Regions from separate parts of the Pseudomonas sp. 2024-210 genome, predicted to be linked through region 1. Evidence: predicted binding sites of a transcription regulator. Region 1 holds the regulator's gene; the other holds the start of a gene.
The links. Region 1 encodes LexA, which represses DNA repair genes until DNA is damaged. Its sites were predicted from a motif close to CTGTNTNNNNANACAG; they were not measured.

Region 1 (11,709 bases):
CAAAGGACTGGGGCGCAGTCAGATCATCATTCTTGAAGCCCTGCTCAAGCTTCGTCAGGTGTGTTGCGATCTGCGCTTGGTCAGCGATACACCGCCGAAAAAAGGCAGCACCTCGGGCAAGCTCGACAGTTTGATGCAGATGCTCGACGAACTGTTTGCTGAAGGTCGACGCATCCTGCTGTTTTCACAATTCACCTCAATGCTTCGCCTGATCGAAGCCGAGCTGAAAAAACGCAACATCCGCTATGCCCTGCTCACTGGCCAGACCCGAGACCGGCGCACGCCGGTGAAGGAATTCCAGAGCGGCACCTTGCAGATTTTTCTGATCAGCCTGAAGGCGGGTGGCGTAGGCTTAAACCTGACCGAAGCTGACACCGTGATCCATTACGACCCGTGGTGGAACCCGGCGGCGGAAAATCAGGCGACCGACCGTGCTTACCGAATCGGCCAGGAAAAACCGGTGTTTGTGTACAAGATGATTGCCCGGGGCACCGTGGAAGAGAAAATCCAGCACTTGCAGCAGGAAAAGTCGGATTTGGCGGCAGGCGTACTGGACGGTCGAATCGCCGGGGACTGGAAGCTTCACGACGACGACATCGAAGCCCTGTTTGCTCCGCTGCCGCCGAAGGTCGAGAAACGCTGAACCCGCTGGCTTCGTAGCCATTGAGCAGCGGAGCGAGGCTACGCCCGGCGGCGTAGCCGTCGCCAATTCAAAAGGTCAAATCAACCCGCCAATACCCGCGCCAGCGTTGCCTTGACCTTGCCCATGCCGTCATGCAACGCCTGCTCTATCTCGGCCATCGTGATGATTGCCGTCGACTTGCCTGCGGCGGGGTTGACCACCAGCGCCAGACACGCGTAATCCAACCCCAGTTCACGGGCCAGCGCCGCTTCAGGCATACCGGTCATGCCAACAATGTCGCAACCATCACGCTCAAGCCGGGCAATTTCCGCTACCGTCTCAAGACGTGGTCCCTGGGTGGCCGCGTACACGCCGTGACTGCTGTAGGAGCATCCTTCAGCCGCCAAAGCAGCAATCAACTGCGCTCGCAAAGATTCGGTATAGGGGTAGCTGAAATCGATGTGGGTCACCTGCTCCAGATCACCGGCAAAATAAGTGTGCTCACGACCACTGGTGTAATCAATCAGCTGATGAGGCACGCAAAAATGCCCCGTGCCCATCGCCATATGAATACCGCCTACGGCATTCACTGCCAGAATCGACTCAGCGCCGGCCTGCTTCAACGCCCACAGATTGGCGCGGTAATTGACCTCGTGCGGCGGCACACGGTGCGGATGCCCATGACGCGCCAGAAACAGCACCTCGCGCCCACCAAATTCACCGATCTGAATATCCGCGGAGGTCGGACCGTATGGCGTGTCGAGTGCCAGCGAGCGGCTGATGGTCAAACCTTCAAGCTGAGTCAGCCCTGTACCGCCAATAATTGCGTAAACCGTCATTGAGGCAGATCCCTTAATCAATTAATTGAGCATCTTTAAGTGCGCCCATTGCCACCTGCCAGCGCGGGTTCTGGCGATAGTCGGTGCTGGCCCAGGCTTGAGCCCGCATGCGCGCAATACGTGGTGAAGGCGTGACCTTCAAGCGCTGTGCAGCACTGAGTGCCAGTTCGGCGGCAGCGCGATCGTTGCACACCAATCCCATGTCGCAGCCTGCCGACAAGGCCGCTTCGATACGACTGGCCGCGTCGCCCACGACGTGAGCACCGGCCATTGACAGATCGTCACTGAAAATCACACCGTCAAATTGCAGTTCGCCGCGCAAAATATCCTGTAACCAACGGCGAGAGAAACCGGCTGGCTGACTGTCAACTTGCGGGTAAATAACATGGGCCGGCATGACTGCAGCCAGTTGCTTGCTCAGACGTGCAAACGGCACGAGATCATGGGCGCGAATGTCTTCAAGACTGCGTTCGTCCGTCGGGATAGCCACATGCGAGTCGGCTTCTGCCCAGCCGTGGCCCGGAAAATGCTTGCCTGTGGCCGCCATGCCTGCGTCATTCATGCCGCGAATAAAGGCCCCGGCCAACGTTGCAGCGCGCTCGGGATCACCCTCGAACGAGCGGCTACCCACCACTGCACTGCGCTGGTAGTCCAGGTCCAGCACTGGCGCAAAGCTCAAGTCCAGCCCCACCGCCAACACTTCGGTGGCCATGATCCAGCCACACTGTTCGGCCAGGTACTCTGCATTCGGATTATCCGCAATGGCGCGCATCGCCGGCAGCCTTACAAAACCCTGACGCAAACGCTGTACCCGACCACCTTCCTGATCCACCGCCAGTAACAGATCCGGGCGCACGGCGCGAATCGACGCACTCAACTCACGTACCTGACGGGGATGCTCGATGTTGCGCGCAAAAATAATCAGCCCGCCCACTTCAGGCTGGCGCAACAGTTGCCGGTCTTCGGCCGTCAGCCAAGTACCGGCCACGTCCACCATCAAGGAGCCTTTCAGGGCTGAACTCATGGAAATTCCTTAAATAAAGAGAGCGCTCATTACCTGCCGCGAACGTGCGGACACAGCTAAACGCGCCACAATCGAGGATTGCAGCGGCGCGTTGGCAAACGGGAATAAGTCAGGGTTGGGCATGGCGGCTAGCTTAGCGGAACTGAGCTGCCGCGCCCACCCGCACAGGTCAAACCTTAAGGGCAGCCTGTGGAGTTTTGGCCCGCGGACGCATTTGAGCGCTGGCCATTGCCGGGTCAACCACACCGCTATCAGCGCGCATGCCTGCGGCCAGAAAGGGCACCATAAGGCGCATGACTTGCTCGATGGAGGTGTTGATCCCAAAGTCGGTTTCAGCAATCGCCCGCAAAGCCTTGATCCCGGACATGCTGAATGCCGCCGCGCCAAGCATAAAATGCACGCGCCAGAACAACTCTATAGGCGGAATTTGCGGCGCTGCCTCGTTAACCAGCAACATATAGCGACGAAACACTTTGCCATACATGTCTTCCAGGTAACGCCGCAAGTGGCCCTGACTTTGACTGAAAGCAAGTCCCAACAAACGCATGAAAATCGACAGGTCATTTCCGCTGCGCGGTTGAATCACCAGTGCCTGCTCGACCAGCATTTCAAGGAGCTCTTCCAGCGTGGGACGCTGCTCAGGCTTGGCCTGACGACGCTCAAGCTCACGATCCAGGTTGGCGCAGAACGGGCCCAAAAAACGCGAAAAGACCGCCTGGATCAACGCCTTCTTGGAGCCAAAATGATAATTGACGGCTGCGAGGTTAACCCCGGCCTTGCTGGTAATCAGCCGCAATGAAGTTTCGGCAAAACCTTTTTCCGCGAACAACTGCTCAGCAGCATCAAGGATACGTTCAACGGTTTCCGACTGGGCCATGTTTACTCCGGCTGAAAAACACTTAAAACAGGTGTTTGAAACATACGTTTCAGTTTGTAAAAAGTCAAGGCAAGGTGTTCGTTTTACGACTGGTCGGTCTGGCATTTAAACACAGCCTTTGCCCATCCAGCCTCAACCCATGAATGCCCCCACACACCGCCTACAGCCGACCGTCCAGCGGACGACAGGAAATGGATGATTGCCAATGAGCCTTCACTGTATATAATCCCAGTCACTGTATAAAAAAACAGAGCGATCACCATGTTAAAACTGACGCCACGCCAAGCAGAGATCCTGGCCTTCATCAAGCGATGCCTGGATGACAACGGATACCCGCCCACCCGTGCCGAGATCGCACAGGAACTGGGCTTCAAGTCCCCGAACGCCGCCGAAGAGCATCTCAAGGCTTTGGCCCGCAAGGGCGCCATCGAGATGACCCCCGGTGCGTCCCGCGGCATTCGCATCCCGGGCTTTGAGGCCAAGGCCGACGAGTCCACACTGCCCATCATCGGTCGCGTCGCAGCTGGCGCCCCGATCCTGGCACAAGAGCACGTCGAAGAGTCCTGCAACATCAACCCGACCTTCTTCCACCCCCGGGCGGACTACCTGCTGCGGGTGCAAGGCATGAGCATGAAAGACGTCGGCATATTTGATGGCGACCTTTTAGCCGTTCATACCTGCCGCGAAGCACGTAACGGTCAGATCGTCGTGGCGCGTATCGACGACGAAGTGACTGTAAAACGCTTCAAACGAGAAGGCAGCAAAGTCTGGCTTATCGCTGAAAACCCCGATTTCGCGCCCATTGAAGTGAATCTCAAAGAGCAGGAACTGGTAATCGAAGGCCTGAGCGTAGGCGTTATACGTCGCTAATTAGGAGGCGCCATGCAGTTCCCGCACACACCGCTGCCTGCACAACTACCCCTGTTCGAAGTGTTCATGGCGCAACCCATGCCCACCACGATCAAAGAAGTGCTTGAAACACCTTGGAGCGCAGAACCTGAAGTATTCAGCGAACTGTCTTTACGCGGTGCCGCCGAGAACTGCCTGAACCTGCTGGCGCCCATGCTGCGCGAATTAAGCGAACAGCAACATGCACGCTGGCTGACCCTGATTGCCCCGCCACCGAGCCTTACCCAAAGCTGGCTGCGCGACGCAGGCCTCAACCGAGAGCGTATTTTGCTGTTGCAACCCAACGGCAATAAAACCGCGCTACAACTGACCTGCGAAGCCCTACGCCTGGGCCGCAGCCACACTGTAGTGAGCTGGATCAACCCACTGAGCAGTGCCGCGCGCCAACAGCTGATCGGCGCAGCACGCGCAGGTAACGGGCAAAGTCTAAATATTCGCTTGGGATAAACGGCTATTACAACCACAGGGCCAGTGCTGAACGCATTAGCCTTGCTGTGGTAGAGAGCTGTGCGGGGCGCTTAATGAAGAATGCGAGGCCCTTCTTCATCTTGCTCAAGATCGCCTTCGGCCAGGCGGCCGGCCATTTGCACACCCACGCTCAGCATGGCTTTCGCCACTTCTACATGCTGACCCTGAAGAAATGCCTTGGCATCCTCAGAGAAGTCCAGCGTCACCAAAGACCCTTCGTCTTCAGCCCGGCGCAGTTCGATACGGCCGTCTGGTAATTCGACAATTTCTAGAAAGGACGTTGGCATAAAAAGTTGTTCTCCACGAAAGCGCGAGATTATATCAGTCATCCCTTAAGAATTTTCCAGGATATACGCAGGAATCATTAGAAAGTGATGACTGACTGTACAGTTTTATGCGCGACCGTTAGCACTCATTAAGGCCATCACGAAAACGAATGGCCAACCCTTTCAGGTTTTGCCGCCACTCCTCCAGCGTTTCTTGAGCCAATTGCGGTGAAGCCTCATCTTCAAGATTGACCGCCGCAATCAAGGGCTGAAACACATCGACCTTGATCTTTTTCGGTGCCTGCAACGGCAAGTACAGTGCAGCATGAGTCGCTAACAACTGGGCCAACCAAGTCTGTGGCGCTCGCGCCAGCTCTACCAGCTCAGCCAACTCAGGAATCGCCTTTTCATCCAGCACAGCCTGAGTGAGTATCAGCTCAACCCGTGTCGCATTGGCTTGAGAGAGCCGATAGAACCCGGCAATTTCATGGCTTAGCCCCAGTAAAGCACCGTATAAATGAAAGACAGCCGATTCGCGCTCAGCTTGCAGCAATGCCTGTGCATTCATCGCTCGGCCTTCACCCGCCTTCTTCATGGCTTCAAGTGCCAGACCTGCGAAATAGATTTTCTGATTGGTGCGAGTATAGAGTTCATGAGCCATGCGGGCGCTCCACAACGAAAGGGGTAAAGGCAGTGATGCAGTCTCAGGGATTACAGGCCATTGGAGCAAGCATTTGCTGATAGCCCTGCGTAGCAGCTGCCGCAGGCTGCGTCCGGTCGCGCAGCGATCGTAAACCCGGAGATTTCAGGCTACCTGATACTGCGCAACGACTGATTTTACGACGACTTCGCCGCCGATCGCAGCCTTCGCGCCTCGGCAGCGGCTACAGAATCTGGCCAAAAAAAACCGCGCAAGGCATGCAGCCCTTGCGCGGTTTTTTATTCAGCGGTCAACTCAGATCAAGCGTCTTTGTCTTTACGCTTGTCTTCAACCTTCCAGCTATTACCGTCGTAGAACGCGCGCCAGCCCGTAGGCTTGCCGTCCACTTCAGTCTGTACGTACTGCTCTTTGGTTTTACGGCTGTACCGAATCACTGCGGGACGACCATCAGGGTCTTTCTTGGGCGCCTCACACAGGAAGTGGTACTTGGGATCAATCTCGTCCTTGTGCGGAACAATCTCGATCACCAACGGCGCACGCGTCTCACGGTTTTTCGGAAACTGACTGGCAGCAAGGAACAAGCCTGAGGCACCGTCACGCAAAATATACGTGTCGTTGACCTTCTCGCACTTGAGCTCCGGCATTTTCACCGGGTCCATCTTCGGCGGCGCCGCCTCACCACTTTTCAGCAGTTTTCGAGTGTTCTTACACTCTGGATTGGTGCAACCAAAGAATTTACCGAAACGCCCGGTTTTGAGCTGCATCTCGCTACCGCACTTGTCGCACTCCAGGCTTGGCCCTTCGTAACCCTTGATGCGGTAGTTACCTTCTTCGATTTCGTAGCCTACACAGTCCGGGTTGTTACCGCAGATGTGAAGCTTGTGCTTCTCATCCAGCAAGTAAGCATCCATCGCCGTGCTGCAAATCGGGCAACGGTGCTTGCCCAACAACACCAACGATTCGGACTCGCCTTCATCATCGGCAGCAATCTCATCGCCCGGCACCAGATTGACGGTGGCCTTGCAGCGCTCTTTGGGCGGCAAGCTGTAGCCCGAGCACCCCAGGAATACGCCCGTCGAGGCCGTACGAATCTGCATGGGACGACCGCATTCCTTGCAAGGAATATCGGTCATTACTGGCTGGTTGGCACGCATGCCGCCCTCAGGCGCCGCCGCGACTTCAAGTTTCTTTTTGAAGTTGCCGTAGAACTCGTCCAGTACGTTTTTCCAGTCGCGCTCGCCGTGAGCCACATCGTCGAGGTTCTCTTCCATACCGGCCGTGAAGCCGTAGTCCATCAGGTCAGAGAAGCTTTCGGACAAACGCTCGGTGACGATGTCGCCCATTTTTTCGGAGTAGAAGCGGCGGTTGTGCAACGCCACGTAGCCACGATCCTGAATGGTGCCGATAATCGCGGCATAGGTCGACGGACGACCAATCCCGCGTTTTTCCATCTCTTTCACCAGGCTGGCTTCGGAGTACCGTGCAGGCGGCTTGGTGAAATGCTGGCTCGGATCCAGCTCGATCAGTTTCAGCTTGTCGCCCTGCGCCATGTCGGGCAGAACGTCATCGTCGCCCGGTTTTGCAATTTGCGGCATGACACGGGTGTAACCGTCGAACTTGAGGATGCGACCCTTGGCGCGCAGCTCAAAGTCGCCGGCTGCAACAGTCACAGTGGTCGACAGGTATTTGGCCGGCAGCATCTGGCACGCCACGAACTGGCGCCAGATAAGCTCGTAAAGGCGCTCAGCGTCGCGCTCCATACCCGACAACTTGCTTGGATGCATATTCACATCAGAAGGACGAATCGCTTCGTGAGCCTCTTGTGCGCCTTCCTTGCTGCTGTAGACGTTAGGGGCTGGCGGCAGGTAATCCGCGCCGAATTCACCTTCAATGTACGAACGCGCCATTTCCAGCGCATCAGCCGAAAGGTTGGTGGAGTCCGTACGCATATACGTGATGTAGCCAGCTTCATACAGACGCTGAGCCATCATCATGGTTTTCTTCACCCCGAAGCCCAGACGATTACTCGCGGCCTGTTGCAGAGTGGAGGTGATAAACGGTGCTGAAGGCTTGCTGCTGGTTGGCTTGTCTTCACGCTTGACGATGCTGTAGCTGGAAGCCTTGAGCTTCTCCAGTGCCGCCATCGCCTGGGCTTCGTTCAGTGGCTTGAACGCCTCGCCTTTTTCACGGGCGACGTCGAAACGCACTTTTGCACCCTTGGCGGTGCCGAGGTCTGCATGAATTTCCCAGTATTCTTCGGGGTTGAAGGCGCGGATTTCACGCTCACGCTCAACCACCAGTTTTACCGCGACTGACTGCACGCGACCTGCCGACAGGCCCCGGGCGATTTTCGCCCACAGCAGCGGGGAGACCATGTACCCCACTACGCGATCGAGGAAACGACGCGCTTGCTGGGCATTGACCCGGTTAATATCCAGCTCACCCGGCTTGGAGAAGGCTTCCTGAATCGCCTTCTTGGTGATTTCGTTGAACACCACACGCTTGTAACGGCTGTCATCACCACCAATGGCTTCGCGCAGGTGCCAGGCAATGGCTTCCCCTTCGCGATCCAAGTCGGTTGCGAGATAGATGGTGTCAGCATCCTTGGCGAGCCGGCGCAGCTCTTCAATCACCTTTTCCTTGCCGGGAAGGATCTCGTACTTGGCTTTCCAGCCGTGTTCCGGATCTACACCCATGCGCGAGATCAGCTGTTTCTGAGCCTTCTCTTTGGGCGACAGGGCGGACGCTTCGCCGGCCGCGGCCTTACCACGCTTGGCAGCAGGTTCTTTACTGGCGCTAGCCGAACCGCTGGTGGGCAGGTCTCGGATATGGCCGATACTCGACTTCACCACGTACTCGTTGCCCAAGTACTTGTTGATGGTCTTGGCCTTAGCCGGGGATTCCACAATGACCAGCGATTTGCCCATGGATCAGAAAATTCCTGAATTCTAGAAGTGAAAGGCGGTTCGCGCCTGACGCGGCACCGCTATATATAGTGGCTACAAGGTGAGGTCAAGCGCAGGGTGCTACGCGACTGCGTCTTTAGCCTTGGGGAAAATACTCGGCTCTTCCTGAACAAGGGCGAATCGCGGGACTGTTTTGCCCTCAAACTCCACCGTTTCAAGAAACATGCTCAACGGGCGTACCCAATATCCGAACTCACCATGCAGGGCTTGGTAAAAAACAACCTGCTCTTCGGTTTCAGAGTGGCGCGCCACATTGAACACCCGATAATGCGGACCTTTGTAGTGCTGATAGAGCCCAAGTTGTACCGACATATTGCGCCCCCTCAAAGAAAAAAATTTAAAACGCTTAAAAAACAAAACCGGGGCACATGGCCCCGGCTTCCATCAACACAACGCTTTATACGCGTTCGAAGACGGTGGCAATGCCCTGGCCAAGACCAATGCACATGGTGGACAACCCGAAAGTGCCGCCATTTTGCTTCATTACATTGAGCAAGGTGCCGGAGATACGCGCACCTGAGCATCCAAATGGATGACCCAGAGCGATGGCACCGCCGTGCAGGTTAACCTTCTCATCCATCTTGTCGAGCACTTTCAAATCTTTCAGCACCGGCAGTGCCTGTGCAGCGAAGGCTTCATTAAGCTCAATGAAGTCGATATCGGCCATATTTAAGCCCGCACGCTTCAATGCTTTTTGCGTAGCCGGTACAGGACCATAGCCCATGATAGCTGGATCCACACCAGCCACCGCCATCGAACGAATCACGGCCAACGGCTCAAGACCCAGGTCTTTGGCACGTTGAGCAGACATCACGATCATGCACGAAGCACCATCGGTAATCTGCGACGAAGTGCCCGCTGTCACGGTGCCGCCCTTGGGGTTGAACGCCGGCTTCAACGCAGCCAGGCTTTCAAGGGTAGTTTCCGGACGAATGGTTTCATCATAGTCGAAGACTTTCAGGAAACCGTTTTCGTCATACCCTTGCATCGGGATGATTTCGTCTTTGAATTTGCCTTCAATCGTTGCCTTATGGGCCAACTGATGAGAACGCACACCAAAAGCATCCTGTTGTTCGCGGGTGATGCCATGCATCTTGCCCAGCATTTCAGCGGTCAGGCCCATCATGCCCGAGGCTTTGGCCGCATACAGCGACATGTGCGGGTTAGGATCAACGCCGTGCATCATGCTCACGTGGCCCATATGCTCGACGCCGCCTACGACGAAAACGTCACCGTTGCCGGTCATGATCGCTTGCGCAGCCGTGTGCAAGGCGCTCATCGACGAGCCGCACAGGCGGCTAACGGTTTGCGCAGCCGAGGTGTGCGGGATCTGGGTCATCAATGACGCCATGCGCGCGATGTTCCAGCCCTGCTCCAGGGTCTGGTTCACACAGCCCCAGATCACATCTTCGACTTCTTTAGGGTCGACCTTGTTATTGCGCTCCAGCACTTTGCTGATCAGGTGCGCAGACATGTCTTCAGCACGGGTGTTGCGGTGCATGCCACCCTTGGAGCGGCCCATCGGGGTGCGACCGAAGTCGACAATCACCACGTCTCTAGGATTCAAGCTCATAATTTCACTCTCACTCTAATAGGGCGCTTAACCGAAGAAGCTCTGACCGTTCTTGGCCATTTCACGCAGCTTCGCAGTCGGGTGGTACAGCGCGCCCAATTCAGCGTACTGGTCGGCCAGGGCCACGAACTCTGCAACACCGATCGAGTCGATGTAGCGCAGCGCGCCGCCACGGAACAGCGGGAAGCCAATGCCGTAGACCAGGCCCATATCGGCCTCGGCTGCGGTTTCAACGATGCCGTCTTCCAGGCAGCGCACGGTTTCCAGACACAGCGGGATCATCATCCAGTTAATGATGTCTTCGTCGGTCACCTCGCGCTGCTCGTAGACAATAGGCTTGAGCACTTCAAGCACGCTGGAATCAACGACTTTCTTCTGCTTGCCGCGCTTGTCTTCTTCGTAGGCGTAGAAGCCCTTGCCGTTTTTCTGACCCAGGCGCTTGGCGTCGTACAGCGCATCAATCGCCGAACGGCGATCATCTTTCATGCGGTCCGGGAAACCCTCAGCCATCACGTCACGACCGTGGTGGCCGGTGTCGATACCGACCACGTCCATCAGGTAGGCCGGGCCCATCGGCCAGCCGAATTTCTCCATGACTTTATCGATGCGCACAAAGTCGACACCGGCGCTGACCAGCTTGGCAAAACCGCCAAAGTATGGAAACAGCACACGGTTGACCAAAAAGCCCGGACAGTCGTTGACCACGATCGGGTTTTTGCCCATTTTCTTGGCATAAGCAACGGTGGTTGCAACCGCCAGATCGCTCGACTTCTCGCCACGAATCACTTCAACCAACGGCATCATGTGCACCGGGTTGAAGAAGTGCATGCCCACGAAGTTTTCCGGACGCTTGAGGGCTTTGGCCAACAGGCTGATGGAAATGGTCGAGGTGTTGGACGCCAGAATCGCATCTTCGCGCACGTGGTTTTCGACTTCAGCCAAGACGGCCTGCTTGACCTTCGGATTCTCGACAACCGCTTCGACCACCAGGTCGACGTTGCCGAAATCGCCGTAAGACAGCGTAGGACGAATCCCGTTAAGTACTTCAGCCATTTTCGCCGGGGTCATGCGACCTTTATCAACGCGGCCCACCAGCAATTTGGCAGCTTCAGCCAGCCCTTGCTCGATACCGTGCTCGTTGATGTCTTTCATCAGGATCGGCGTGCCTTTGGAAGCCGACTGATAGGCAATACCGCCGCCCATGATGCCGGCGCCGAGAACGGCAGCCTGCTTCACGTCTTTGGCGATTTTGTCGTAGATCTTGGCTTTTTTCTTCAGTTCCTGATCGTTCAGGAACAGCCCGATCAAACACTGCGAAGCCGAGGTCTTGGCCAGTTTGGCGAAACCGGCGGCTTCTACTTCCAGCGCCTTGTCACGACCGAAGTTCGCGGCTTTCTGGATAGTCTTGATCGCTTCAACCGGCGCCGGATAGTTCGGGCCCGCTTGGCCGGCCACGAAACCCTTGGCCGTTTCAAACGCCATCATTTGCTCAATGGCGTTCAGC
Region 2 (11,709 bases), on a different contig from region 1:
CAATGAGTTCCCGGAGCTTGATCTGACGAGCTGCCCTGTGGGGATCTTTGGTAAGCAGGTGGCTGACCCGCACACTCGAGTGTTGCAGGCGGGGGAGCGCATCGAGATTTACCGACCGCTGTTGGCAGACCCTAAAGAGATACGCCGTCAGCGCGCAGCTAAAGCGGCTCAGGCTAAGCGTCAGGTGTAACAGCGTTATCGCAGACAACAAAAAGCCCGGCATGCCGGGCTTTTTTGTACCGAGCGATAATTACTCGTCGGTATCCAGGGGGTCTGGAGTCGGAACGGGAACCGTTTCGACGCCGTCGACGTCCTTCTGGATTTGATCGAGCAGCGAACCCGGCTTGGCGGGTACGTCGCTCTTCTCTTCAGCAGGAGCGTCAGGCGCTGCCGGCTCAACCACGTTAGTGGCGCCGTCCTTGCCGAGAATGGCTTCATCGCGGCTTACGCCCGGCTTGAAGTCGCCTGACAGGCTGACGAGCTGGTCATTTTCGTTGAAGAACACACTGATGCGTTCTTGTTGGCGCTCGCCGCCGCCGGGCTGCAGGCTATACAAATAATCCCAGCGGTCAGGGTGGAATGTATCGGTCAGCAGGGCGTTGCCCATAATAAACCGCACTTGCCGACGGGTCATTCCCGGGCGTAACTGGTTTATCATGTCCTGCGTGACGACATTGCCCTGTTGGATGTCGATTTTGTAAACCCCGGGGAATGAACAACCGGCGAGTGCGAGCAGTCCCACAAAGGTGAAACTGGTTAGCAAGAGCTTGGTGTTTTGCATCGGTGGGCGACTTCCACTATCTTGGCTGGGACAACGTAAACGCCGATCATACCCGTATTAATAGAAGCTGCGAAGCGGCTTCCGCGAGAAAGCTAACCATGGTTGAAAATAGCGAACTCCGTAAAGCCGGACTGAAGGTGACTCTGCCACGAGTCAAAATCCTGCAAATGCTTGACTCTGCCGAGCAGCGTCACATGAGTGCCGAGGATGTTTACAAGGCACTTATGACCGCAGGCGAAGATGTGGGGCTGGCCACGGTTTACCGTGTACTGACTCAGTTTGAGTCAGCAGGGCTGGTGATCCGCCATAATTTTGATGGGGGTCATGCGGTCTTCGAATTGGCAGATGCCGACGGTGGCCACCATGACCATATGGTTAATGTGGACAGCGGTGAAGTGATCGAATTTTTCGACGAAGACATCGAAAAACTGCAGCACGCCATCGCCGCTAAACACGGTGTTGAGCTGGTGGATCACAATCTTGTTTTGTACGTGCGCAAGCAAACAAAATAAGTCTGTAGCGCGAATTTCTGGTTCGCGAAACCAACAAAGGCGACCCAAGGGTCGCCTTTGTGCAGCCTGATTAACGGCTTTTGCTACCGTTCGTCGCTAAGCTGCAAGAATTTTTGCAGTGACGACCATTTTCTTCGCATGCGCCAACGATTCTTTGGTCAGGTCGATGCCGCCGAGCATGCGTGCAACTTCTTCTATGCGCTCTTTCTTGCTTAGCTTCGACACCGCAGTGCGAGTGGTGTCGCTTTCGCGAACCTTATGCACAAACAGATGTTGATGGCATTGCGCAGCCACTTGCGGCAAATGGGTCACCGTCAGTACTTGGCCGCGTTCGCCGAGTCGACGTAACAGTTGGCCGACGATTTCAGCAGTCGGGCCGCCAATGCCGACGTCGACCTCGTCGAATACCAGAGTCGGTACCCGTGAGGTTTGCGCGGTGATGACCTGAATGGCCAGGCTGATGCGTGACAGCTCGCCGCCTGACGCTACTTTAGCCAACGCTTTAAGGGGTTGGCCGGGGTTGGCGCTTACCAGTAGCTCTACCTGCTCCAAGCCATGTGGCATCGGGTCGAGGCTGGCCTGTGGACGCAGCTCGATCGAGAAGCGACCCCCGGGCATGCCTAGTCGCTGTATTTCTTCTTCTACTGCACCGCTCAGGCGTGATGCTGCTTGACCGCGCAGGTTGCTGAGTTCACGTGCACATTCTTGATAGTGGCGTGTATAGGCTGCCAGTTCGTGGGTCAGGCGTTCGATGGATTCGTCGTTCGCATTGAGGCTTTCGAGCTCATCCAGCAGCCTTTGTTGCAGGGCAGGGACCTCACTTGGTTGTACACGATGTTTGCGAGCGAGTGTGTAGATGGTGTCCAGACGTTCTTCCAGATATTGCAGGCGCCCCGGGTCAGCATCAAAGTGATCTAGAAAACGGTTGAGTTCACCTACGGCCTCTTCGACCTGGATTTGTGCGCTGGCCAGCAGGTCGGTTGCTTCGCTCAGAGAACCTGAGCTGTTGTTGATGCTCGAAAGTCGATTCAGGCTGACGGTCAATGCATTAAGGACGTTGCCGGAGTCGTTTTCGCTGCACTGTTCAACCACTTGGCGACAGATCGTGAGCAAGGTTTCAGCGTTGGTCAGGTTCTTGTGTTCCTGCTCCAGCTCTTCCAGTTCGTTTTCGCCCAGTGACAGCGTTTCGAGCTCTTCAAGTTGGTAGCTCAGTAACTGATGACGTGCGCGTTGTTCATCGCCTGAGTTGGAGAGGTGTTCAAGTTCTTGCCGTGCCTGGCGCCACTTTTGGGCGGCCAGTTGGACCTGGCGGGACAGATCGGTGGCACCCGCGTATTCGTCCAGCAAGCGACGGTGGGTATCGGGTTTAAGCAGTGACTGGTGCTCATGCTGACTGTGGATATCAATCAACAATTCGCCGAGGGCTTTCAGGTCACCTTGAGGGCAGGGCGTGCCGTTGATATAGCTGCGCGAACGTCCTTCAGTGGTGATCACGCGACGCAGAATGCACGGGCCATCCGTTTCAAGGTCGCGCTCGGCGAGCCAGGCTTGTGCTTCGGGAATGTCTTGCAGGTCGAAGGTAGCAAGAATGTCGGCTTTGTCGGCGCCTGGTCGAACTACGCCGCTATCGGCACGGTCTCCCAGTGTGAGGCCCAGTGCATCAAGCATGATCGATTTGCCTGCACCGGTCTCGCCAGTGATTACACTCATCCCGCGATCCAGTTCAAGATCGAGATGTTCAACGATGGCGTAGTTATGAACGGACAGGTGCACCAGCATAGGAGCTGCTCCAAAACGTAATGTCTGGTTATTTATACAGTGTTTTGTTTCGTGCTGACAATGGCTGTCTTTAGTACGATTTGCTTGGTGTTTTTGAGTTTTTAGCGCGTTTTGATTTTTTAGCGGAGATTGCGGGCAGGACAAAGACGCACTGTTAGTGCCTTGCGGCTCTTGAACCTGAAAATTGCGACCCCATATACCTTGGCAGAAGCGCGAGTCGAGCTCGCGGACAAAGTTCGAAAGGAGAAATCTATGGCAGACGAACAGACTATGGATACGCAAAACCAAGAAGCAAATCAGGCCGCCGATGCCTCTGGCGAAGATCTGGTCGCGCGTGTTCAGTCGCTTGAAGAGCAACTGGCCGCCGCTCATGACCAGGCTTTGCGTGTTGCTGCTGATCTGCAGAACGTTCGCCGCCGCGCTGAACAGGACGTCGAGAAAGCACACAAATTCGCATTGGAAAAGTTTGCTGGCGATCTGTTGCCGGTGATTGACAGTCTTGAGCGTGGTCTTGAGCTGTCCAGTCCGGATGACGAGAACATTCGTCCAATGCGCGAAGGGATCGAGCTGACACTGAAAATGTTCCAGGACACTCTGAAGCGTTATCAGCTGGAAGCGATCGATCCACACGGCGAGCCTTTTAATGCCGAGCATCATCAGGCAATGGCCATGCAGGAAAGCGCTGACCTGGAGCCGAACAGTGTGCTCAAGGTGTTTCAAAAGGGCTATCAGCTCAATGGCCGCTTGCTGCGCCCGGCTATGGTCGTAGTCAGCAAGGCGCCAGCGCCGGTTTCGCCATCGATTGACGAGCAGGCTTGAAATCGGCCGCAAGGCCCCCATTTAGAAGTCAAGCGTTAAGCAGTGCCGCAGTTGGTCATTACTGCTGCGGCAAAAAAATTCAAATTTAGGGAGAGTAGACATGGGCAAAATTATCGGTATTGACCTCGGGACCACTAACTCGTGTGTTTCGGTTCTGGAAAACGGTAAAGCAAAAGTTATCGAAAACGCAGAAGGCGCGCGTACTACGCCGTCGATCGTTGCGTACGCCAATGATGGTGAAATTCTGGTTGGCCAATCGGCCAAGCGTCAGGCAGTGACCAATCCGCATAACACCCTGTACGCGGTGAAGCGTCTGATCGGTCGTCGTTTTGACGAAGAAGTTGTACAGAAAGACATTCAGATGGTGCCTTACAAAATCGTCAAGGCTGACAATGGCGACGCATGGGTTGAAGTGAACGGCCAGAAAATGGCTCCGCCACAAATCTCGGCTGAAATTCTGAAGAAAATGAAGAAAACCGCCGAAGATTACCTCGGCGAGGCAGTGACTGAAGCGGTCATTACCGTTCCGGCCTACTTCAACGACAGCCAGCGTCAGGCGACTAAAGACGCCGGCCGTATTGCGGGTCTGGACGTAAAACGCATCATCAACGAGCCTACCGCTGCTGCTCTGGCTTACGGTATGGATAAAGCGAAAGGCGACCACACTGTCATCGTTTATGACTTGGGTGGCGGTACTTTCGACGTGTCGGTCATTGAAATTGCCGAAGTGGATGGCGAGCATCAGTTTGAAGTGCTGGCAACTAACGGTGACACGTTCCTGGGTGGTGAAGACTTTGACATTCGTCTGATCGACTACCTGGTTGACGAGTTCAAGAAAGAAAGCGGCATGAACCTTAAAGGTGATCCGCTGGCCATGCAGCGTCTGAAAGAAGCTGCTGAAAAAGCCAAAATCGAACTGTCTTCGAGCCAGTCGACTGACGTGAATCTGCCTTACATCACTGCAGATGCCACCGGTCCTAAGCACTTGAACGTGAAAATTTCGCGCGCCAAGCTGGAATCGCTGGTTGAAGACCTGGTTCAACGCACCATCGAACCTTGCCGTATCGCGTTGAAAGACGCAGGTATCGATGTGTCGAAAATCAACGACGTGATTCTGGTCGGTGGTCAGACTCGTATGCCGCTGGTTCAAAAGCTGGTAACCGAGTTCTTCGGTAAAGAAGCACGTAAAGACGTGAACCCGGACGAAGCTGTTGCAATGGGTGCTGCTATCCAGGGCGCGGTATTGGCCGGTGATGTTAAAGACGTTCTGCTGCTGGACGTGAGCCCGCTGACTCTGGGTATCGAAACCATGGGCGGCGTAATGACTGCTCTGATCGAGAAAAACACCACGATTCCTACCAAGAAATCGCAAGTATTCTCGACCGCTGACGATAACCAGGGCGCTGTGACTATTCACGTGCTGCAAGGTGAGCGTAAGCAAGCGGCTCAAAACAAGTCGTTGGGCAAGTTCGACCTGGCTGACATTCCACCTGCTCCACGTGGCGTGCCTCAGATCGAAGTGACCTTTGACATCGATGCCAACGGTATCTTGAACGTGAGCGCGAAAGACAAGGCGACTGGCAAATCTCAGTCGATCGTGATCAAGGCCAACTCCGGTCTGTCCGAGGAAGAAATTGCTCAGATGGTTCGCGATGCCGAGATCAACGCTGAGGAAGACCGCAAGTTCGAAGAGCTGGCAGCTGCCCGCAACCAAGGTGACGCACTGGTTCACTCGACTCGCAAAATGGTCGCTGATGCCGGTGACAAAGTGACCGAAGAAGAGAAAGCTGCAATCGAAACCGCAGTGGTTGCTCTTGAAGCTGCTGTAAAAGGCGACGACAAAGCCGCTATCGAAGCCAAGGTTGAAGAGCTGTCCAAAGTGTCTGCTCCAGTTGCTCAGAAGATGTACGCCGAGCAAGCGAACCCGGCAGACGCAGCGGCCAAGCCAGCTGATTCGGCTGAAAAAGCAGACGACGTTGTCGATGCTGAGTTCGAAGAAGTAAAAGACAACAAGTAATTAGCTTGTTTGTCGCCCGGTTGACCGCACGCTGGCGGTGACTGGTAGGATGTCGCCGCGCGGGAGCTTGCTCCCGCGTTGGCGTGTCTGGAGTAGAGGAATTTTTACAGCATGCGACAAGGTCGGATGCTGGCGGTTGGGCTCGGAGATTTTTACGTTCCGCCCGCACGAAACCGCTCCTGTCAGCCAATGCATTGGCTGTTAATCAGAAACCAATATCGTTGAAAAAGACGTGAGTCGAGTCTGATGTCTATCGGGTTTGGCGGGTTTGGTGAGGCTCGGGAGGGTTTTGCCGAACGTCCTTGAGAGTGCAAAGAATTATGGCAAAGCGCGATTATTACGAAATATTGGGTGTCGAGCGTACTTCCACTGAGGTGGAGTTAAAGAAGGCATACCGACGTCTGGCAATGAAGCATCACCCGGACCGTAATCCGGATGACAAGGCTTCAGAAGAGCTGTTCAAAGAAGCTAACGAAGCTTACGAAGTCCTGTCGGACTCCAGCAAGCGGGCCGCCTATGATCAATACGGGCATGCCGGTGTCGATCCGCAAATGGGTGGCGGCGGGGCAGGATTTGGCGGGCAAAACTTCTCCGATATTTTTGGCGATGTGTTCAGTGATTTCTTTGGCGGTGGTCGTGGCGGCTCCCGGGGCGGCGCTCAGCGTGGTAGCGATTTGCGCTATACGCTGGAGCTGGATCTGGAAGAGGCTGTACGCGGTACCACGGTCAATATCCGTGTTCCTACGCTGGTTAATTGCAAGCCGTGTGACGGTTCTGGCGCCAAGAAGGGTTCTTCGCCTGTTACCTGTACGACCTGTGGCGGTATTGGCCAGGTACGTATGCAGCAGGGGTTCTTCGCGGTGCAGCAGACCTGTCCGCGCTGCCATGGTCAGGGCAAGATCATTTCCGATCCGTGCGACAGCTGCCGTGGCGAAGGCCGCGTAGAAGAGTACAAAACCCTGTCGGTCAAAGTGCCTGCGGGTGTTGATACAGGCGATCGTATTCGTCTTTCGGGTGAGGGCGAGGCAGGCGTACAGGGTGGGCCTGCGGGCGATCTGTACGTGGTGATCGAGGTGCGCGAGCATGCGATTTTCCAGCGCGACGGCAAGCATCTGTTCTGTGAAGTGCCGATCAATTTTGCTGATGCCGCATTGGGGGCAGAACTTGAAGTGCCGACGCTTGATGGTCGGGTCAAGTTGAAAGTGCCTGAGGGGACGCAAAGCGGTAAGCAATTCCGCATTCGCGGTAAAGGTGTTGCTCCTGTGCGTGGGGGTGGTGCTGGTGATTTGATGTGCCGTGTTGTGGTTGAAACACCGGTGAAGCTGAACCGACGTCAGCGTGAGCTGATGGAAGAGTTCCGCTCTACGCTGGAAGGTGACAGCAGTCACTCGCCTAACGCAACGGGCTGGTTCGAAGGCGTTAAGCGCTTCTTCGGCGACTTATAAGGGGCGAGGCATGCGACGTATAGCTGTAATGGGCGCTGCCGGGCGTATGGGTAAAACCCTGATCGATGCGGTGCAGCAGCGCTCGCCGCTGTGCGGTTTGACCGCTGCGATTGTTCGCCCGGGTAGTTCGTTGATCGGTGCTGATGCCGGTGAATTGGTCTCTCTGGGTCGGCTGGGTGTGCCGTTGTCGGCTGACTTGCAGGCGGTCGTGGATGACTTCGATGTGTTGATCGATTTCACGCTGCCCGAAGTTATGTTGAAAAACCTGGAGATTTGCCGTCATTCAGGCAAGGCGATGGTGATTGGTACTACAGGGCTCAATGCAGCGCAAAAACAATTGTTGGCTGATGCTGGCAAAGACATTCCGATCGTGTTTGCAGCGAACTTCAGTGTTGGCGTCAATTTGTCGCTTAAGTTGCTGGATATGGCGGCACGGGTGATGGGTGAGGATGCGGACATCGAAATCATCGAAGCCCATCACCGTCACAAGATCGACGCGCCTTCGGGTACGGCCCTGCGTATGGGTGAGGTGATTGCCGATGCGTTGGGGCGTGACCTGCAAAAGGTTGCGGTCTATGGTCGGGAAGGGCATACCGGCGCACGTGAGCGCGAGACTATTGGTTTTGCGACTGTACGCGGTGGTGACGTGGTCGGTGATCACACGGTGTTGTTCGCCACTGAAGGTGAGCGCCTTGAGATTACCCACAAAGCGTCCAGCCGCATGACGTTCGCTAAGGGTGCGGTTCGCGCTGCGCTTTGGCTGGAGGGGCGCGAGCCGGGCCTGTATGACATGCAGGATGTGCTCGACCTGCGTTGAAATGCCTCTGTATTATCGGGCTATTGCGCTATCAATAGCCCGGTTTTTACCCGCTAAGCGATGTCCTGTCGCATTCCTCAGCCTTTTCGGCACTTTAGCGGTAGACCAAAAAAGCCTTTTTCTGTAAGCTACAGCTTTAGTGTGTCCACTAAAAGCGCGCAGAATTATTCAGTGAAGAAGCGGGGTGACGTGTCCATACGTCACTCCGCTTTTTTACAACCTGCGATCGCCCTTTCAGGCTTTATTTACGGGAGGTCTTCTTGACTAAGCAAGCCATACTCGCCCTCGCTGATGGCAGCATTTTTCGCGGCGAAGCCATTGGTGCCGACGGTCAAACCGTTGGTGAGGTGGTGTTTAACACCGCAATGACTGGCTACCAGGAGATCCTGACGGATCCTTCCTACGCTCAGCAAATCGTGACCCTGACTTACCCGCATGTCGGCAATACCGGTACTACACCGGAAGACGCCGAGTCTGATCGTGTTTGGTCCGCAGGTTTGGTAATCCGTGATCTGCCACTGGTTGCCAGCAACTGGCGCAACACCCTGTCGCTGTCTGACTACCTGAAAGCCAACAATGTTGTGGCTATCGCCGGTATCGACACACGTCGCCTGACACGCATTCTGCGTGAAAAAGGCGCACAAAACGGCTGCATCATGGCTGGCGACAACATCTCTGACGAAGCTGCCATCGCCGCTGCACGTGGTTTTCCAGGCCTTAAAGGCATGGATTTGGCGAAAGTAGTCACCACCGATAAAGCCTATGAGTGGCGTTCCAGCGTCTGGAACCTGGCGACCGACAGCCATCCGACTATCGAAGCCAGCGAGTTGCCTTATCACGTTGTGGCTTACGATTACGGCGTAAAGTGGAACATCCTGCGCATGCTGGTTGAGCGCGGCTGCCGCGTGACCGTGGTTCCGGCTCAGACGCCTGCCAGTGATGTACTGGCGCTGAGTCCTGATGGTGTGTTCCTGTCCAACGGCCCGGGTGATCCCGAGCCTTGCGATTACGCAATCAAGGCGATTCAGGAAGTGCTGACCACCGAGATTCCAGTGTTTGGTATTTGCTTGGGCCATCAGCTGTTGGCACTGGCTTCGGGCGCCAAGACTGTGAAAATGGGTCATGGCCACCATGGTGCTAACCACCCGGTTCAGGATCTGGACACAGGTGTTGTGATGATCACCAGCCAGAACCACGGTTTTGCTGTGGATGAGGCCACCTTGCCAGCCAATGTGCGTGCGATTCACAAGTCGCTGTTCGACGGCACCCTTCAGGGTATCGAACTGACCGACAAGAGCGCTTTCAGCTTCCAGGGTCACCCTGAAGCCAGCCCGGGCCCGAACGACGTAGCGCCGCTGTTCGATCGTTTCATCAATGAGATGGCCAAGCGCCGCTGATCAATGCTCCGTTGCGCTCCGATGGTGGCCCCGAACTTCGGTGGCCCCTCGGGCGCTTCAGCATCTTGATTGACGGCTTGCCGACTGACCTGCGGATTTGAGTGAAAAACCCATGCCAAAACGTACAGACATTAAAAGCATCCTGATTCTCGGCGCTGGCCCGATCGTTATCGGCCAGGCCTGCGAATTCGACTACTCCGGCGCCCAGGCCTGTAAGGCTCTGCGCGAGGAGGGTTACCGCGTTATTCTGGTTAACTCCAACCCAGCCACGATCATGACCGATCCGGACATGGCCGACGCTACCTATATTGAGCCGATCAAGTGGCAGACTGTTGCCAAGATCATCGAGAAAGAGCGCCCAGACGCACTGTTGCCAACCATGGGTGGCCAGACTGCTCTGAACTGCGCGCTGGATCTAGAGCGTGAAGGCGTTCTGGAGAAGTTCGGTGTAGAGATGATCGGTGCCAATGCCGACACCATCGATAAAGCTGAAGACCGTTCGCGCTTCGACAAGGCCATGAAGTCCATCGGCCTTGATTGTCCGCGTTCGGGTATCGCTCACAGCATGGAAGAGGCCAATGCGGTTCTCGAAAAGCTGGGCTTTCCTTGCATTATTCGTCCGTCCTTCACCATGGGTGGCACCGGTGGCGGTATTGCTTACAACCGTGAAGAGTTTGAAGAGATCTGTTCTCGCGGTCTGGATTTGTCGCCCACTAAAGAGCTGTTGATCGACGAATCGCTGATTGGCTGGAAAGAGTACGAGATGGAGGTTGTCCGCGATAAGAAGGACAACTGCATCATCGTCTGCTCGATTGAAAACTTTGATCCGATGGGTGTGCACACCGGTGACTCGATCACCGTTGCGCCTGCGCAAACCCTGACGGACAAGGAATACCAGATCATGCGTAACGCCTCTTTGGCGGTACTGCGTGAAATTGGCGTTGAAACAGGCGGTTCCAACGTTCAGTTCGGTATTTGCCCGGACACTGGCCGTATGGTCGTGATCGAGATGAACCCGCGTGTATCGCGTTCCTCGGCGCTGGCTTCGAAAGCTACAGGTTTCCCGATTGCACGCATCGCTGCCAAGCTGGCCATCGGTTACACCCTGGATGAGTTGCAAAACGAAATCACCGGCGGTGCGATGCCTGCCTCGTTCGAGCCGTCCATCGACTACGTTGTGACCAAGCTGCCACGTTTTGCTTTCGAGAAGTTCCCGAAAGCTGACGCGCGCCTGACGACTCAGATGAAGTCGGTGGGTGAAGTGATGGCCATCGGCCGCACCTTCCAGGAATCGCTGCAAAAAGCCCTTCGTGGTCTGGAAGTGGGCGTTAGTGGTCTCGATCCAAAGCTCGACCTGAGCAACCCGGAAAGCATGGCCGTGCTCAAGCGCGAGCTGACTGTGCCGGGTGCCGAGCGTATCTGGTACGTGGCTGACGCATTCCGCGCAGGCATGACAGTCGAAGACATCTTCGGCATGAACATGATTGACCCTTGGTTCCTGGTACAGATCGAAGATCTGATCAAGGACGAAGAGAAGATCAAGACAATGGCGCTGTCCTCGATTGATCGCGATGCGATGTATCGCCTTAAGCGCAAAGGTTTCTCGGACGCTCGTCTGGCCGTACTGTTGGGCGTGACCGAGAAAAACCTGCGTCGCCACCGTCACAAGCTGGAAGTGTTCCCGGTTTACAAGCGCGTTGACACTTGCGCAGCCGAGTTCGCGACTGATACGGCTTACATGTACTCCACCTATGAGGAAGAGTGCGAATCCAACCCTTCGGATCGTGACAAGATCATGATTCTGGGCGGTGGCCCTAACCGTATCGGTCAAGGTATCGAGTTCGACTACTGCTGCGTTCACGCTGCTCTGGCGCTGCGTGCCGATGGTTACGAGACCATCATGGTCAACTGCAACCCGGAAACCGTTTCCACCGACTACGACACTTCGGATCGTCTGTACTTTGAATCCGTCACGTTGGAAGACGTGCTGGAAATCGTTCGTGTCGAGAAGCCAAAAGGCGTGATCGTTCAGTACGGCGGCCAAACCCCGCTGAAACTGGCGCGTGCTCTTGAAGAAGCTGGCGTGCCGATCATCGGTACCAGCCCTGATGCCATCGACCGAGCAGAAGACCGTGAGCGTTT

Region 2: a site for LexA is predicted at 3,097-3,112, ahead of recN (DNA repair protein RecN). Genes of this name have one in related genera too.

What each region holds. Positions count from the first base shown of each region.
Region 1 is NZ_JBJGEJ010000013.1:121,921-133,629, reverse strand. It holds gene ACI7MX_RS17605 (SNF2-related protein) at 1-643, shown strand, start outside; gene ACI7MX_RS17600 (S-methyl-5'-thioinosine phosphorylase) at 724-1,461, opposite strand; gene nagZ (beta-N-acetylhexosaminidase) at 1,475-2,485, opposite strand; gene ACI7MX_RS17590 (TetR family transcriptional regulator) at 2,655-3,362, opposite strand; gene lexA (transcriptional repressor LexA) at 3,624-4,232, shown strand; gene sulA (SOS-induced cell division inhibitor SulA) at 4,245-4,718, shown strand; gene ACI7MX_RS17575 (hypothetical protein) at 4,790-5,026, opposite strand; gene ACI7MX_RS17570 (DUF6586 family protein) at 5,145-5,666, opposite strand; gene topA (type I DNA topoisomerase) at 5,966-8,593, opposite strand; gene ACI7MX_RS17560 (DUF1653 domain-containing protein) at 8,693-8,944, opposite strand; gene fadA (acetyl-CoA C-acyltransferase FadA) at 9,030-10,205, opposite strand; gene fadB (fatty acid oxidation complex subunit alpha FadB) at 10,233-11,709, opposite strand, start outside.
Region 2 is NZ_JBJGEJ010000011.1:55,835-67,543, reverse strand. It holds gene ACI7MX_RS16000 (RnfH family protein) at 1-190, shown strand, start outside; gene ACI7MX_RS15995 (outer membrane protein assembly factor BamE) at 251-781, opposite strand; gene fur (ferric iron uptake transcriptional regulator) at 880-1,293, shown strand; gene recN (DNA repair protein RecN) at 1,390-3,072, opposite strand; gene grpE (nucleotide exchange factor GrpE) at 3,325-3,891, shown strand; gene dnaK (molecular chaperone DnaK) at 3,992-5,908, shown strand; gene dnaJ (molecular chaperone DnaJ) at 6,229-7,353, shown strand; gene dapB (4-hydroxy-tetrahydrodipicolinate reductase) at 7,364-8,170, shown strand; gene carA (glutamine-hydrolyzing carbamoyl-phosphate synthase small subunit) at 8,431-9,567, shown strand; gene carB (carbamoyl-phosphate synthase large subunit) at 9,680-11,709, shown strand, end outside.